One region of the Cupriavidus sp. 96C5-1 genome, then DNA from elsewhere that is predicted to be linked to it. Evidence: riboswitches for the same ligand, from Rfam matches in the RefSeq annotation. Region 1 holds a riboswitch; the other holds the start of a gene.
The links. Region 1 has a riboswitch for glycine ahead of AC3FOF_RS31685 (D-amino acid dehydrogenase). Riboswitches for the same ligand answer to the same signal wherever they lie in the genome.
Positions count from the first base shown of each region.

Region 1 (7,332 bases):
GATAGGGAACGGGTGCGGCGCGGCCCCGTTTCTCTTGGTGTTGGGGCATGGTAAGAGCCGTGCCCCGGATACGCACTTCGCTTTTTTTCATGGGTATGCGCATCGGGAATGGCGGGCGATACCCGCCACCGTGCCCGTCCATGCGGCCTGGGTGGCAGACTGGCACCCGGCTGGCGGCGTGGCCGGCATGTGTGCTGTCGACGACCCGGCTCGTGCGCGGCCAAACAGAGGGAAGGGGGCGTCAGGGTGAGGCGTGGCGGTGGTCCGCAGTTGGCCCAGGCGGCAGGGCAGGCGCCCTGCCGGCGTCGGTTGACCGCTTTCCGCCAGCTTCCCTTGGGTGTAACTATTTGATTTTTATTGGGTTTGGCGGCGCCGGAATGGCGCCGTTTATGGCGCGGCGCCTTCGTGCAAAGCCGGATAGTGGCTGGCAAGCGCCTGCAGCAGGGCGTCATGCAGGCGTGCCGCGGCCCACGTCAGCACGTGCCGGTCGCGCGTGACCAGCGAGACGATGCGGTCGGGCACGGGTTCGGCCACGTCGATGAAATCCATGGTTTCGGTGATGATCCTGCTGGCTCGCGATTCGCTGGATAGCAGTACCAGGGTATCCACCTGCCAGCAGAGTTCCAGCGCCAGTCCCATCGACGAGCATTCGATCACGCGCGTGGGCGAGTCCAGGCCGTTGCCCGCGAACAGTTGATGGAAGGGCGAAGCCGTATCGGAGAGCGGGTCAGCCGCCAGCCAGTCGGCCTGCTGCAGCGCGCGCACCGAGCGCGCCGCGCGCAGAGGGTGCCCACGCCGCGCCGCGATGATGGTGGGCAGGCGGCAGACCTGGGTGCAGTCCAGCCCGCGGTCCGCCGGCAGCAGTTGCGAGGTCACGGCAAAATCCATGGTGCCTTCGCGCAGGTGTTCCAGCAACTGCGTCGGCCGCATTTCCTGCACGCGCAGGCGGGCATTGGGAAACTCGCGGCGGAAGGTGCTCAGGCAGGCCGCCATCGGCCGCATCATCGCGGTGACCGGCGTCACGCCCACCGTGATCTCGCTCGCCACGGTGCCTTTCATGTCCTCCAGGTCGTCGCGCGCGCGGCGCACGTTCTCGCTGATCAGCCGCGCGTGGGTGACCAGGCGCTGGCCGTAGGGGGTCAGGCGGATTCCTGTGCTCGAACGCACGAACAGCGCCGCGCCTACGCTGCTCTCCAGTTCCTTGATGGCTTTGCTCAGCGCCGGCTGCGTCAGGTGGAGGATGCGCGAGGCTTCCTGGATGCTGCCGGATTCGGCAACGGCGGCCAGGGCGCGCAGCTGGTTGAGCTTCATGGGGGCCTGCAAAAGTCGTGGTCGGAGATGGTAACGGCAAAACGCCCGGCCCAAGGGGCCGGGCGCCTGGCGCTGCCGTGCGCGGCGGATGGCGGCCTTAGTGTGTCGTGACGCTGGCCGGGCTTGCCGCCAGCGTTGCCCGACGGTGTGTTGCAGGCGTCGGCAGCGCGCCGCTGAAGGCGAAATCCACCTCCGGCACATGCCCGCTGATGATGTCCGCGATGGCGCGGCCCGAGCCGCAGCCGTGCGTCCAGCCCAGCGTGCCGTGGCCAGTGTTCAGGTAAAGGCCGTCGATGGCGCAGCCGCCGATATACGGCACGTTGCCCGGCGTGGCGGGGCGCAGGCCGGTCCAGAACCTGGCCAGTTCAGGCCGGCTCATGCCCGGGAACACGTCCAGCGTGCGCTTGACGATGGCTTCGCAGCGCACCGGGTTCAGGTCCATCGCATAGCCGTTGAGTTCGGCGGTGCCCGCTATGCGCAGGCGGTCGCCGAAACGCGAGAACACCAGTTTGTATTCGTCGTCGGTCAGGCTCACGCTTGGCGCGCGCTCGCCGTCGAGCACAGGCAGCGTCGCCGAGTAGCCCTTGGCCGGATAGATGTCCAGCTTCACCCCCAGCGGGCGCGCCAGCATCGGGCTGAAGCTGCCCAGCGCCAGCACATAGGCATCGGCGCTTTCGATCTGGTAGCCGCCGGTCTCGTCGGCGATTTCCACGCCGCGCATGCTGCCGCCTTCGGCATGCAGGCGCTGCACCCGCACGCCATAGCGCAAGCGTACGCCAAGCGCCTCGCACCGGGCTGCCAGTTCGGTGGTGAAGCGGTGTACGTCGCCGGACTCATCCTCGCTGGTATAGGTGGCACCAGCCAGGCGCGGCGCGATATTGGCCAGCGCCGGCTCCAGCCGCACGACTTCCTCCGGGCTGATCACGCGCCGCTCGCAGCCCAGTTCGCGCATGATGCGCGCCGGCTCGATGGCGGCGTCGAATTCCTTCTGGCTGGTGTAGAAATGCAGGATGCCGCGGGTCAGGTGGTCGTACTCGATGCCGGTTTCCGCGCGCAGCGCCTGCAGGCTGGCGCGGCTGTAGGTGCCCAGGTTGAGCAACTGGATCATATTGTGGGTGGAGCGTTTCGCCGAGCACTCGCGCAGGAACTTCAGGCCCCATGACCATTGGGCCGGATCGGCGCGCAGGCGGAACAGCAGCGGGGCATCTTCGCGCCCCAGCCAGCGCAGCATCTTCAGCGGCGCGGCCGGGTTGGCCCACGGCTCTGCATGGCTGACCGAGATCTGGCCGCCATTGCCAAAGCTGGTCTCCCGGGCGGCGCCCGCATTGCGCTCCAGCACCACCACCTCATGCCCGGCACGGGCCAGGTACCACGCCGAGGCGATGCCGATCACGCCGGCCCCCATTACGATGACTTTCATTCTTCAGGCTCCGGATAGCAAAAAGGGGCAGGCAGGCCATCCGGCCTGTCTGCCCCCACTGTCCTTTTGCCTGAGAGATTCGCCGCACCCGCCACGGGTACCGGCTTGCCCCTTCGGCGGCCGCATGCCGTTCACCTTGGTGATCCGGTCCGGCGCTCTCCAGTTTTATCGGTCTCCAGTCTTTTGCACCTGAGCGTTTCAGGGGTACGCCTTCGGTAGAGGGGCCCGCCTAGATATGACGGGGGCGCCTCGTTCTCCTGGATGGCGCACATTAACATGGGGCAGGCGTGACCGCAATGGGGGCCGGCCCTGCCTCGCGCCGGGCAGTTGGCCGGCCGAACGGAAGCGGCTTGACCACTATCAAGCCGTGCTGCATCCCGGCATGCGATAGAATGGCCGGCATCCACTACCGCGATGCGCCATGCTACGGAGCGCGCAGCATGGGCGCGCTACACCAATGTGCGGGCACCGATGTTGTGCATCGCTACACCTCATACCCAGCGGCCACGCCCCGCATGTTCCAATTTCCGATATCCAATGCAGCTCGAAGACTCCAATCCGCAGAATGGCTTTCTGAACACACTGCGCAAAGAGCGAAAGCGTGTTCAGGTCTATCTGGTCAACGGTATCAGGCTGATCGGCTCCATCGAGTCGTTCGACCCGTTCGTAGTGATGCTTAGCACGCCTGGCGGCATGCAGGCGATCTACAAGCAAGCGATATCCACTATCCAGCTGGACACGGGGACGCGGCCCGCTGCCTCCGCCGCGCGCCCGGCCCGCACGAACAACACCGACGGCGAGACCAAAACGCCTCTGGTGGTGACGCGAAAACGCCGTCCGCTGGCGCTTGGCGGCGGCAACGAGTAGCTCCCGCCGTTCTCGCCACGTTCGCCGGCAGCCGCGCCGGGCTGCCGTTTTGCCCAGGTCGGGCGAAATCGTGGCCTTTCTTCACGGCGCTGGTCCGTGCGCGGACCAGCGCCGGCCTCAACCGCCATGCCCCGGCCGGGCGGCCGGGGACGCGACATGGCGATGGATCCGCCCTGGTCAGTTGCCGATACCGAGCAGCTCGACTTCGAAGTTCAGCGTGGCGTTGGGCGGAATCGTGCCCGGCACGCCGCGCGAGCCATAGGCGGTCGGTCCCGGGCAGACCAGCTTGGCCTTGCCGCCAACCTGCATCTTCTGCACGCCTTCGGTCCAGCACGGGATCACGCGGTTCAGGGGGAAGGAAATGGGCTGGCCGCGCTTGTAGGAGCTGTCGAACTCGGTGCCGTCGGTCAGCGTGCCGCGATAGTGCACCTTGACCACATCCGAGGCCTTGGGCGTCGCACCCGTACCCTTGACGATGTGCTGGATGGACATGCCGGAGGGCAGGGTTTCGACCGCGGGGGCGGCTGCATGGGCGAGGGAGGCCATTCCAACGGCGGCGAGTAGCAGGGCAATCTTCTTCATGAGTCTGTTGTCTGTTGGTGTTGACTGGTTGGGAGGCGAGCGGCTGGACAGGCCGGAAAGGTAGCATCTTAAACCGGATGCGGATCTCCCCTGGGCCTGCGCTGACCGGAGCGCTGCGCCATGCCGGGCGCCGGACGTCTTTCCGGTCTCAGCCAGCCTGATTTGTGCCATGGCGCCCTGTAAATTACGCCATGCGGACTGGACACGCTGCTGATGCCTGGCACGGACTTCCCATACCATGCCGGCAGTTCTGCCCCGGCAAGGCGAAGCGACAATGACGCCAGCTATCTCCACCAGGGAGGCAAAAGGCTTCAGCCCGTACCTGCTGCGCGCCATGTTGCCGCGCATGCGCAGCCAGTAGCACCCGGCCGCAAACTTGGCTACAGTGGGAACCTCATTCAGCTTGCGTCATGCATGAGGATATCCATGGAAGCCCAGCGCCTGCAGTTCCCGGGAAGTGACGGTCAGCTACTCTCCGCGCGGCTGGATTTACCGGCCGGGCCGGTACGCACCTTCGCCTTGTTCGCCCATTGCTTCACCTGCGGCAAGGATGTGCTGGCAGCGACGCGGATCGCGCAGGCGCTGACGGCACACGGCATTGCCGTCCTGCGCTTCGATTTCACCGGCCTTGGCGGCAGCGGCGGCGACTTCGCCAATACCAATTTTTCCTCCAACGTGGCTGACCTGCTGGCGGCGGCGGACTATCTGCGGCAGCATCACCGGGCGCCCGCCTTGCTGATCGGCCATAGCCTAGGCGGCGCAGCCGTGCTGAGCGCCGCGCAGGGCATACCGGAGGCCAAGGCCGTGGTCGCCATCGCCGCGCCGAGCGATCCCGGCCATGTGGTCGGCCTGTTCGGCGACCAGGCTGCCCGCATCGAATCGGAAGGCGAGGCGGAGGTCAGCCTTGCCGGCCGTCCGTTCCGGATCAAGCAGCAGTTCATCGAGGATGTGGCTGAGCAGAAGCTGCTCGATAGCGTGGCGAAGCTGCGCAAGGCGCTGCTGGTCATGCATGCGCCGCAGGACGATACCGTCGGCATCGACAATGCCACCCAGATCTTCATTGCCGCCAAGCACCCGAAGAGCTTTGTCTCGCTGGACCGCGCCGACCACCTGCTCACACGCAAGGAGGACGCTGTCTATGTGGCCAACACCATCGCCGCATGGAGCCAGCGCTATCTCGGCATCGATACGCTCGAGGTGCCGGCCGCGGTGGCCGAGGAAGGGCTGGTGCGCGTGGAGGAGAACCACGCCGGCAAGTACCAGCAGCGCATCACCGCGGGGCCGCACCGGCTGCTGGCCGACGAGCCGGTTTCCTTCGGCGGCCTGAATGGCGGCCCGGCGCCCTACGATTTTCTGCTGGCCGCGCTGGGCGCCTGTACCGCCATGACCATGCGCATGTACGCCGAGCGCAAGGGCCTGCCACTGGAGCATGTGGCAGTGGCATTGCGCCACGAAAAAATCCACGCGGCCGACTGCGCGGAATGCGCCACGACCGAAGGCAAGATCGACTGGATCGAGCGGGAGATCACCATGCAGGGTCCGCTGGACGAGGCTCAGCGTGCTTCCTTGCTGGAGATTGCCGACAAATGCCCGGTGCACCGTACCCTGCATTCCGAAGTGGTGGTGCGCACCCATCTGGCGGCGACGGCCCCAGCATAGGCGGCCGGCGGCAAGGGACCCAGCCGCAGGAGCAGAGCCGTGGCTGCTCCTGCGGCTGTCGGCGCGCGCCGCTGTCCGCCGTGGCCTCAGACCAGGGTCGTCTCGATCCGCGATGCCGCCTTCAGGAACAGCGTCACCGGCGTGCGCTCGCAGATTTCCGCCAGCCGCTTGCGTTCGGCTTCACCCAGCCCGGCCGCGCTCACCCTGACTTCGCGCCGGATGAAACGCGCCTCGTCCTTGCCCTGGAAGACAGCCGTCACCTCGATCTCCGCCGCCGGCCACTGCTTGCGCTCCATGTACATCTTCAGGGTGATGGCTGTGCACGAGACCAGCCCGGACAGCACGAAGCCGAAGGGCGGCGGGCCCTGGTCGGTCCCCCCCAGCCCGGCGGATTCGTCGCCGACGAGCGGATGGGTGCCGGCCTGGAGATGCACCAGGTAGTTCGGATCGGCCTGGCCGATTCTGGCGGTGGCTTGGGAGCTTGACATGGCAATTCAATTCCATGGGTTGGTCGATGGGACCGATGGATGGGATGTTACGCAGGAGCGTGCAAGTGGGGAAGGCCCGCGTGGCTCTGTTTGCTACGTACCTCCTGCACGCGCAGCGCAACCAGGCTCACTTTGGCGTGCCGGTGGGCATTCGGCGGGATCCATCGCAAGCTCGATGCCGCCGCATCGGGCGGCGTCTACACTGTAGGTACCGGTCGGCAAACTCGGGAGGGCGCATGGATTCAACGCAGGTCTTGCCGTTATTGCTGCATTTCGACCAGCACCTCGGCAGCGCCATCTCGGCGTACGGGACCCTGGTCTACGGCATCCTGTTCGCTGTCGTGTTCTGCGAGATCGGGCTGTTGCCGCTGTTTTTCCTGCCCGGCGACCCGCTGCTGTTCATCTGCGGCGCGTTCTGCGCCTCGGGAGCGCTGAAGCTCTGGATATTGATGCCGGTGCTGCTGGTTGCCGCGGTGGCAGGCAGCCTGCTGAACTACGCGATCGGCAAAGCCATCGGCACGCGCGTGTTGGCCGGCGACTACCGCTGGATCCATCGCGATGCCTTGCGCAAGACGCATGATTTCTACCAGCGCCATGGCGGGCTGACCCTGCTGTTGTCTCCCTTCGTGTCCGTGGTGCGTACCTTCGCGCCGTTCGTCGCGGGTGTTTCCGCCATGCCGGCAGCACGCTTCGCGCTGGCAGCGAGTGCCGGCGCGGCTCTCTGGGTGATCTCGCTGCTGGTGGGTGGCTACCTCTTTGGCAATGTGCCGCTGGTGCGCGACCATATGAGCGCCCTGGTGCTGCTCGGTCTTGCGCTTGGTCTCGGCTCGCTGCTGGTGGCAAGCGCCTGGCGCGCGGTACGGGCCAGGCAGGGCGCGCGCGGCTGATTCCGGCGCGCCTGGCACTTGGGGTGGCGCGCGTGCGCGGTGCCGGCTTGCCTGCCGGTGCCACCGGCGGGGCAGCAGGGCTGTATTCCGCCGTCGCCGCTTCGCAAGCGCGGGATGA
Region 1 is NZ_JBYOJU010000037.1:23,691-31,022, reverse strand. Features, by position in the region: gene AC3FOF_RS31690 (LysR substrate-binding domain-containing protein) at 388-1,311, opposite strand; gene AC3FOF_RS31685 (D-amino acid dehydrogenase) at 1,409-2,731, opposite strand; glycine riboswitch at 2,780-2,904, opposite strand; partial or broken gene hfq (RNA chaperone Hfq) at 3,269-3,491, shown strand; gene AC3FOF_RS31675 (FKBP-type peptidyl-prolyl cis-trans isomerase) at 3,776-4,180, opposite strand; gene AC3FOF_RS31670 (bifunctional alpha/beta hydrolase/OsmC family protein) at 4,607-5,839, shown strand; gene AC3FOF_RS31665 (OsmC family protein) at 5,926-6,327, opposite strand; gene AC3FOF_RS31660 (VTT domain-containing protein) at 6,564-7,214, shown strand.

Region 2 (7,332 bases), on a different contig from region 1:
TTCGCCGGTGGCTTCCGGCTTGGTGCCCTTGCGCTTGAGCCAGTCGAGGAATTCCAGCGTGTTGGTCCAGCGCGACTGGGCCTGGCGCTCGTCAAAGGTGTCGTAGAGGTAGGCCTCGTAGTGGATGCCTTCCATCAGGTCGTCGAGCACTTCGGTGGCGGGATCGCTGGCCGCGCGGCCGGCCAGGCGCACCATGGCCTCGCAAAACACCCGCAGCGGCTCCAGTTGGCGCGGCTGCAGCTTGCCCTCGATGCCGCCCATCATGGCCGCCTCGAACAGCGACACCTTGGCCTGGCCGGCGAAGGTGCCCAGCACTTCCAGCGTGGCGTTGCCCACGCCACGTTTCGGCGTGGTGATGGCGCGGATAAAGGCAGGATCGTCGTCCGGGTTGGCGATCAGGCGCAGGTAGGCGCAGATGTCCTTGATCTCGGCCTTGTCGAAGAAACTCTGCCCGCCCGACAGCACATAGGGAATGCGCTCGCGGCGCAGGATCTGCTCGAACAGCCGCGCCTGGTGGTTGCCGCGATACAGGATGGCGTAGTCGCGGAACTGCGCGCGCCGCTCGAACTTGTGGGCGGAAAGCCGGAACACCACGGATTCCGCCTCGTGCTCCTCATCGTTCATCGGGTTGATGGCGATGGCATCTCCCATGCCGTGCTCGCTCCACAGCTTCTTGTCGAACAGCTTGGGATTGTTGGAGATGACCGCGTTGGCCGCCTCCAGGATGCGCACGGTGGAGCGGTAGTTCTGCTCCAGCTTGACCACCTTCAGGTCGGGGAAATCGGTCTGCAGCAGACGCAGGTTGTCCAGCGTGGCGCCACGCCAGCCGTAGATGGCCTGGTCGTCGTCGCCCACCGCGGTGAAGGCCGGCGCGCGCAGGTGCGAGCCGCCGGCGAGTTGCTTGAGCAACTGGTACTGGCAGGCGTTGGTGTCCTGGTACTCGTCCACGAGGAAGTAGCGCAGCCGGTTCTGCCAGCGCAGGCGCACCTCCTCGTTGCGAGCGAACAGCTCGGCCGGCAGGCGGATCAGGTCGTCGAAATCCACCGCCTGGTAGGCATGCAGCGTGGCCACGTAGTTGCGGTAGATCAGCGCCGCCTGGTGATCGTCGGCGTTGGCGGCCTCGGCGATGGCGGTCTCCGGATCGACCATGCCGTTCTTCCACAGGGAGATGGTGCTCTGCACATTGCGGATCAGCTTCTTGTCGGTGGTGGCGAGCTGCTCCTGCACCAGACCGAAGCAATCGTCCGAATCCATGATGGAAAAGCGCGGCTTCAGGCCCACGTGCTCTGCCTCGGCCCGCAGGATCTGCACGCCCAGCGAGTGGAAGGTGCTGACGGTGATCTGCTTGATGGGGATGCGCTTGCCCTCGCGCGTGGTCTTGCCCTCCATCAGCTTGGCGATGCGCTCCTGCATCTCCTTGGCGGCCTTGTTGGTAAAGGTCACCGCGGCGATGTGCCTGGGCTGGAAGCCTTTGTCCTCGATCAGGTGGGCGATTTTCTGCGTGATCACCCGCGTCTTGCCCGAACCGGCGCCGGCCAGCACCAGGCAGGGGCCGTCGAGATAGCGAACGGCTTCGGATTGGGCAGGATTGAGTCCGTGGGTCATACGTGGCGGGAAGTGACGGATGTGCAACGCGGAGGCGCGCGCTGGCTGGGCGGAGGGTGGATGCTAACACGCGGCCGAGGCGCCTCCGCGGCAATGAAAGTGGCCCGGCAGGGAGGAAGTAACACTTCGTAAGGTCCGGAGCCATGGGCATGCCGGCACCGTCTAATTTTCATGTCCGCACGTGTGCGCTGCGTGCCGGATGCATGTCACGATACATTGGAGCGAATCATGAAGACCCTGCAATCCCTGGGCAAGGTGGCCTTGATCGGTATCGCGGTAGCGAGCATGGCCGGCTGTGCCGACATGAGTCCCAAGCAACGTAACACCGCGATCGGTGCCGGCGTGGGCGCGGTCGGCGGTGCGGTGCTGACCGGCGGTGACGCGCTGGGCACGCTCGGCGGCGCCGCGGTTGGCGGCGTGATCGGTAACGTCACGACCGACAACCCTCGCAGGAGGTAGGCGAGCCGCCCTGCCCTTGCGCCGTTCCCATGGCGCCGGGGTCGGCGCGGACCGCGTTGACAAAGCCGGGGCGCTCCCGTAAATTGCGCGCATCCGACCGGGAGAGCGCGCGAATCCTGCGCCGCCGAAGGGGTATCACCCGAAAACTCTCAGGCACCATGGACTGGTTGGATCGGCTTGCAACAGGCACACGATGCACGCCGTACTCTGGAGAGCGGCACCCGCCATTTTTCGACATGGTCGAATAGATGGTGAGCGTGCCCACCGAAGGGGCGCGCAAGGCCCGGGCCCAACCGGACCCGCCTTGTAATCTCTCAGGTATCGAGGACAGAGGGGTCATCCGCCGCAGCGGATTTGGCAGCGCCATGCGCGTCGAATCCTGTGGCGGATGGCCCTTTTTTCGTTTTCGAACCGAGATTTGCCTTCCCCCGAGGATTCCATGACGCTCCAGGCCACGCCCCTCAATGCTATCCACCGCGCCCTCGGCGCCCGCATGGTCGATTTCGGCGGCTGGGACATGCCGGTCAACTACGGCTCCCAGATCGAGGAACACAAGGCCGTGCGCGGCGATGCCGGCATGTTCGATGTCTCCCACATGTGCGTGGTCGATCTCGATGGCGTGCACGTGCGTGCCTTCCTGCGCGGCCTGCTGGCCAACAATGTGGACAAGCTGCAAACGCCGGGCAAGGCGTTGTACTCCTGCATGCTCGACGAAAAGGGCGGCGCCATCGACGACCTGATCGTCTACTTCTTCGCCGAAGACCGGTTCCGCCTGGTGGTCAACGCCGGCACCGCGAACAACGATATCGAATGGATCGCGGCCCGCAACGCCGCCACCAACAGCGGCGTGAAAATCACCCCGCGCCGCGGCGACAACGCCCCCGACGGCGTCGCGCCGCTGGCCATCGTCGCCGTGCAGGGCCCCAACGCCCGCGCCAAGGTCTGGAGCGCCTTTCCCTCCACGCAGCCCAGCGAAGCCCTGAAGCCGTTCAACGCCGTGGTGGTGCAGGACCCCGCCCTGGGCGAAGTCATGGTCGCGCGCACCGGTTACACCGGCGAAGACGGCTTCGAACTGGTGGTGCCCGCCGCGAACGTCGCTGGCCTGTGGGAAAAGCTGATCGCCGCCGGCGTGGCGCCGGCCGGCCTGGGCGCGCGCGACACGCTGCGCCTGGAAGCCGGCATGAACCTGTACGGGCAGGACATGGACATCCACACTTCGCCGCTCAACGCCGGCCTGGCCTGGACCGTGGACCTGCAAAGCGAACGCGATTTCACCGGCAAGGCGGCGCTGGTCGCCGCGGGCCAGACCCAGCAGTTCGTCGGCCTGATCCTGCGCGATAAAGGCGGCGTGCTGCGCGCCCATCAGAAGGTCATCACCCCCGCCGGCGACGGCGAGATCACCAGCGGCACCTTCAGCCCGTCGCTGTCCCAATCCATCGCTTTTGCCCGCCTGCCGCGCGATGTGGCCATCGGCGCCGAGGTGCAGGTCGAGATCCGCGACCGCAAACTCGCCGCGACTGTGGTTAAACTGCCGTTTGTGCGCAATGGCAAGGCACTCGTGAGCTGAACGCTCGCACCCGGTCACAGCGCGCCTGCCGGCGGTTTCCCCGTCGACCATCGACACCCTCCGGCAGGCGCTGAATAACAAATTGAATCTGGAGAATCCCATGAATTTCCCCGCCGACCTGAAATACACCGAGTCCCATGAGTGGGTGCGCGTCGAAGCCGACGGCACCCTGACCATCGGCATCACCGACCACGCGCAGGACGCGCTGGGCGACATCGTCTTCCTGGAACTGCCGGAAGTGGGCAAGTCGGTCGGTGCCGGCGACGCGCTGGCCGTGGTGGAATCGGTCAAGGCCGCGTCCGACATCTACGCCCCGGTGGCTGGCGAAGTGATCGCCATCAACGATGCCGCCGCCGCAGCCCCCGAAAGCGTCAATGCCGATGCCTTCGACGCCTGGCTGTTCAAGCTCAAGCCGGCCAACAGCGACGACGTGAACGGCCTGATGTCGGCCGACGCCTACAAGGCCAACGTCGGCGCCTGATGCCAGATCGTCATTCCCGCGCCACGGGAGTGACGGATAAAGATTGCCGCGACGCGGCCGGGCCGACCACCCGCCGCACCGCTCCCACGAGATCCTTGCCATGAACGCCCCTCTGCCCATGACCGCCGCCCAAGCTGCCCGGCCCACGCTGGCCGAACTGGAGGCGCGCGACGCCTTCGCCTCCCGACATATCGGCCCCGACGACGCCGAACAGCAGCACATGCTGAAGGTGCTTGGCTATGACAACCGCGCCGCGCTGATCGACGCCGTCATCCCCGCCGCCATCCGCCGCCGCGACGGCATGCCGCTGGGCCAGTTCACCGAGCCGCTCAGCGAGGAGGCCGCGCTGGCCAAGCTGCGCGGCCTGGCGAGCAAGAACCGCGTGTTCAAGAGCTTTATCGGCCAGGGCTACTACAACACCCTGACCCCGGGCGTGGTGCTGCGCAACATCTTCGAGAACCCGGCCTGGTACACCGCCTACACGCCCTACCAGCCAGAGATCTCCCAGGGCCGCCTGGAAGCCATGCTGAACTTCCAGCAGATGGTGACCGACCTGACCGGCCTGGACATCGCCAACGCCTCGATGCTGGACGAAGGCACCGCCGCTGCCGAAGCCATGACGCTGCTGCAGCGCGTCAACAAGCACGCTTCCAGCACCTTCTACGTGGCCGACGACGTACTGCCGCAAACGCTGGAAGTGATACGCACCCGCGCCCTGCCGCTAGGCATCGAGGTCAAGGTCGGCCCCGCTTCGGAAGCCGCCGGCGCCCATGCCTTCGGCGTGCTGCTGCAATACCCCGGCGTCAACGGTGACGTCGCCGACTACCGCGCCATCGCCGACGCCGTGCACGCCGCCGGCGGCCTGGTGGTGGCTGCCGCCGACCTGCTGGCGCTGACCCTGATCGCCGCGCCCGGCGAATGGGGCGCCGACGTGGCGGTGGGCAACTCGCAGCGCTTCGGCGTGCCGCTCGGCTTCGGCGGCCCGCACGCCGGCTATATGGCGGTCAAGGATGCGTTCAAGCGCTCCATGCCCGGCCGGCTGGTGGGCGTGACCATCGACGCGCAAGGCAACAAGGCGTACCGGCTGGCCCTGCAGACGCGCGAGCAGCATATCCGCCGCGAGAAGGCCACCTCCAATATCTGTACCGCACAGGTACTGCTGGCGGTGATGGCGTCCATGTACGCCGTGTACCACGGCCCGCAAGGCATCAAGCGCATCGCGCAACGCGTGCACCGCCTGACGGCCACGCTGGCCGGCGGCCTGGAACAGCTCGGCTATGCGCGCACCAACGCCACCTTCTTCGACACGCTGACGCTGGAAACCGGCTTCAACACCGAGGCCCTGCACGCGGCGGCCACGGCCCGCGGCATCAACCTGCGCCACGCCGGCGCCACCCGCATCGGCATCTCGCTGGACGAAACCGCCGCGCGCGAAGACGTGGCCGCCCTGCTGGAGATCTTCGCCCACGGCAAGCCGGTGCCCGATTTCGACGCACTGGAGGCCGCCGCGCAGGACGCCTACCCGGCCGGCCTGGCCCGCCAGAGCGCCTACCTGACCCACCCGGTGTTCAACACGCACCACGCCGAGCACGAAATGCTGCGCTACCTGCGCATGCTGGCCGACAAGGACCTGGCGCTGGACCGCACCATGATCCCGCTGGGCTCGTGCACCATGAAACTCAACGCCACCAGCGAGATGATCCCGGTGACGTGGCCCGAATTCAGCAAGGTCCACCCGTTCGCGCCGCTCGACCAGACGGTCGGCTACCGCGAGATGATCGACCAGCTCGAAGCCATGCTGTGCGCCGCCACCGGCTACGCCGCGGTGAGCCTGCAGCCCAACGCCGGCTCGCAGGGCGAGTACGCCGGCCTGCTGATCATCCATGCCTACCATGCCAGCCGCGGCGAAAGCCATCGCGACATCTGCCTGATCCCCTCCTCGGCGCACGGCACCAATCCCGCCTCGGCGCAGATGGCCGGCATGAAGGTGGTGGTGGTGGCCTGTGACGAGAACGGCAACGTCGACCTGGAAGACCTGGCGAAGAAGGCCGATCAGCACAGCAGGAACCTCGCCGCGATCATGATCACCTACCCGTCCACGCATGGCGTGTTCGAGCAGGGCGTGCAGCAGATCTGCGACATCGTGCACCGGCACGGCGGCCAGGTCTATGTGGACGGCGCCAATATGAACGCCATGGTCGGCACCGCCGCGCCGGGCCAGTTCGGCGGCGACGTGTCCCACCTGAACCTGCACAAGACCTTCTGCATCCCCCACGGCGGCGGCGGCCCGGGCGTCGGCCCGGTGGCGGTCGGCGCGCACCTGGCCGACTTCCTGCCCAACCAGGACAGCGTGGGTTATCGCCGCGACGACCGCGGCATCGGCGGCGTGTCCGCCGCGCCGTTCGGCTCGGCCAGCATCCTGCCGATCTCGTGGATGTATATCGCCATGATGGGTTCGGCCGGCCTGACCGCCGCCACCGAGAACGCCATCCTGGCCGCCAACTATGTGGCGCGCCGCCTGTCGCCCTACTTCCCCGTGCTCTACACCGGCCAGCACGGCCTGGTGGCGCACGAGTGCATCCTGGACCTGCGCCCGCTGCAGAAGACCACCGGCATCTCCAACGAGGACGTGGCCAAGCGCCTGATGGACTACGGCTTCCACGCCCCCACCATGAGCTTCCCGGTGCCGGGCACGCTGATGATCGAGCCGACCGAGAGCGAGGCCCTGCACGAGCTGGACCGCTTTATCGACGCCATGATCGCCATTCGCGCCGAGATCGGCCGCGTGGAGGACGGCAGCTTCGACCGCGAGGACAACCCGCTGAAGAACGCGCCGCACACCGCCGCGGTGATCACCGCCGACGCCTGGGAGCACAAGTACACGCGCCAGGAAGCCGCCTACCCGGTGGCCTCCCTGCGCACGCAGAAGTACTGGCCGCCGGTCGGCCGCGCGGACAACGTGTACGGAGACCGCAACCTGTTCTGCGCCTGCGTGCCGATGAGCGAGTACGCCGACCAGGCCTGAGCCCGTCGGCAGGCCGTGGCCGGCAGCCGCGATCCCGCCAACGCGCTATGCTCGAAGCGGTAGCGCGGCCACCCGGCCGCGCCTCGCGAACGGAGCATCCATGTGGAATCTCAGCGCCCCCTGGTGGGAATTCGTCCTGCGCGGACTGATCGTCTACGGCAGCCTGCTGGTGTTGCTGCGCCTCTCCGGCAAGCG
Region 2 is NZ_JBYOJU010000009.1:53,866-61,197, reverse strand. Features, by position in the region: gene AC3FOF_RS12990 (UvrD-helicase domain-containing protein) at 1-1,605, opposite strand, end outside; gene AC3FOF_RS12985 (YMGG-like glycine zipper-containing protein) at 1,834-2,064, shown strand; glycine riboswitch at 2,153-2,240, shown strand; glycine riboswitch at 2,262-2,405, shown strand; gene gcvT (glycine cleavage system aminomethyltransferase GcvT) at 2,504-3,631, shown strand; gene gcvH (glycine cleavage system protein GcvH) at 3,732-4,112, shown strand; gene gcvP (aminomethyl-transferring glycine dehydrogenase) at 4,213-7,137, shown strand; gene AC3FOF_RS12965 (DUF421 domain-containing protein) at 7,238-7,332, shown strand, end outside.
Region 2: linked by a shared signal. The riboswitch ahead of gcvT (glycine cleavage system aminomethyltransferase GcvT) and the one ahead of AC3FOF_RS31685 (D-amino acid dehydrogenase) in region 1 are both predicted to bind glycine.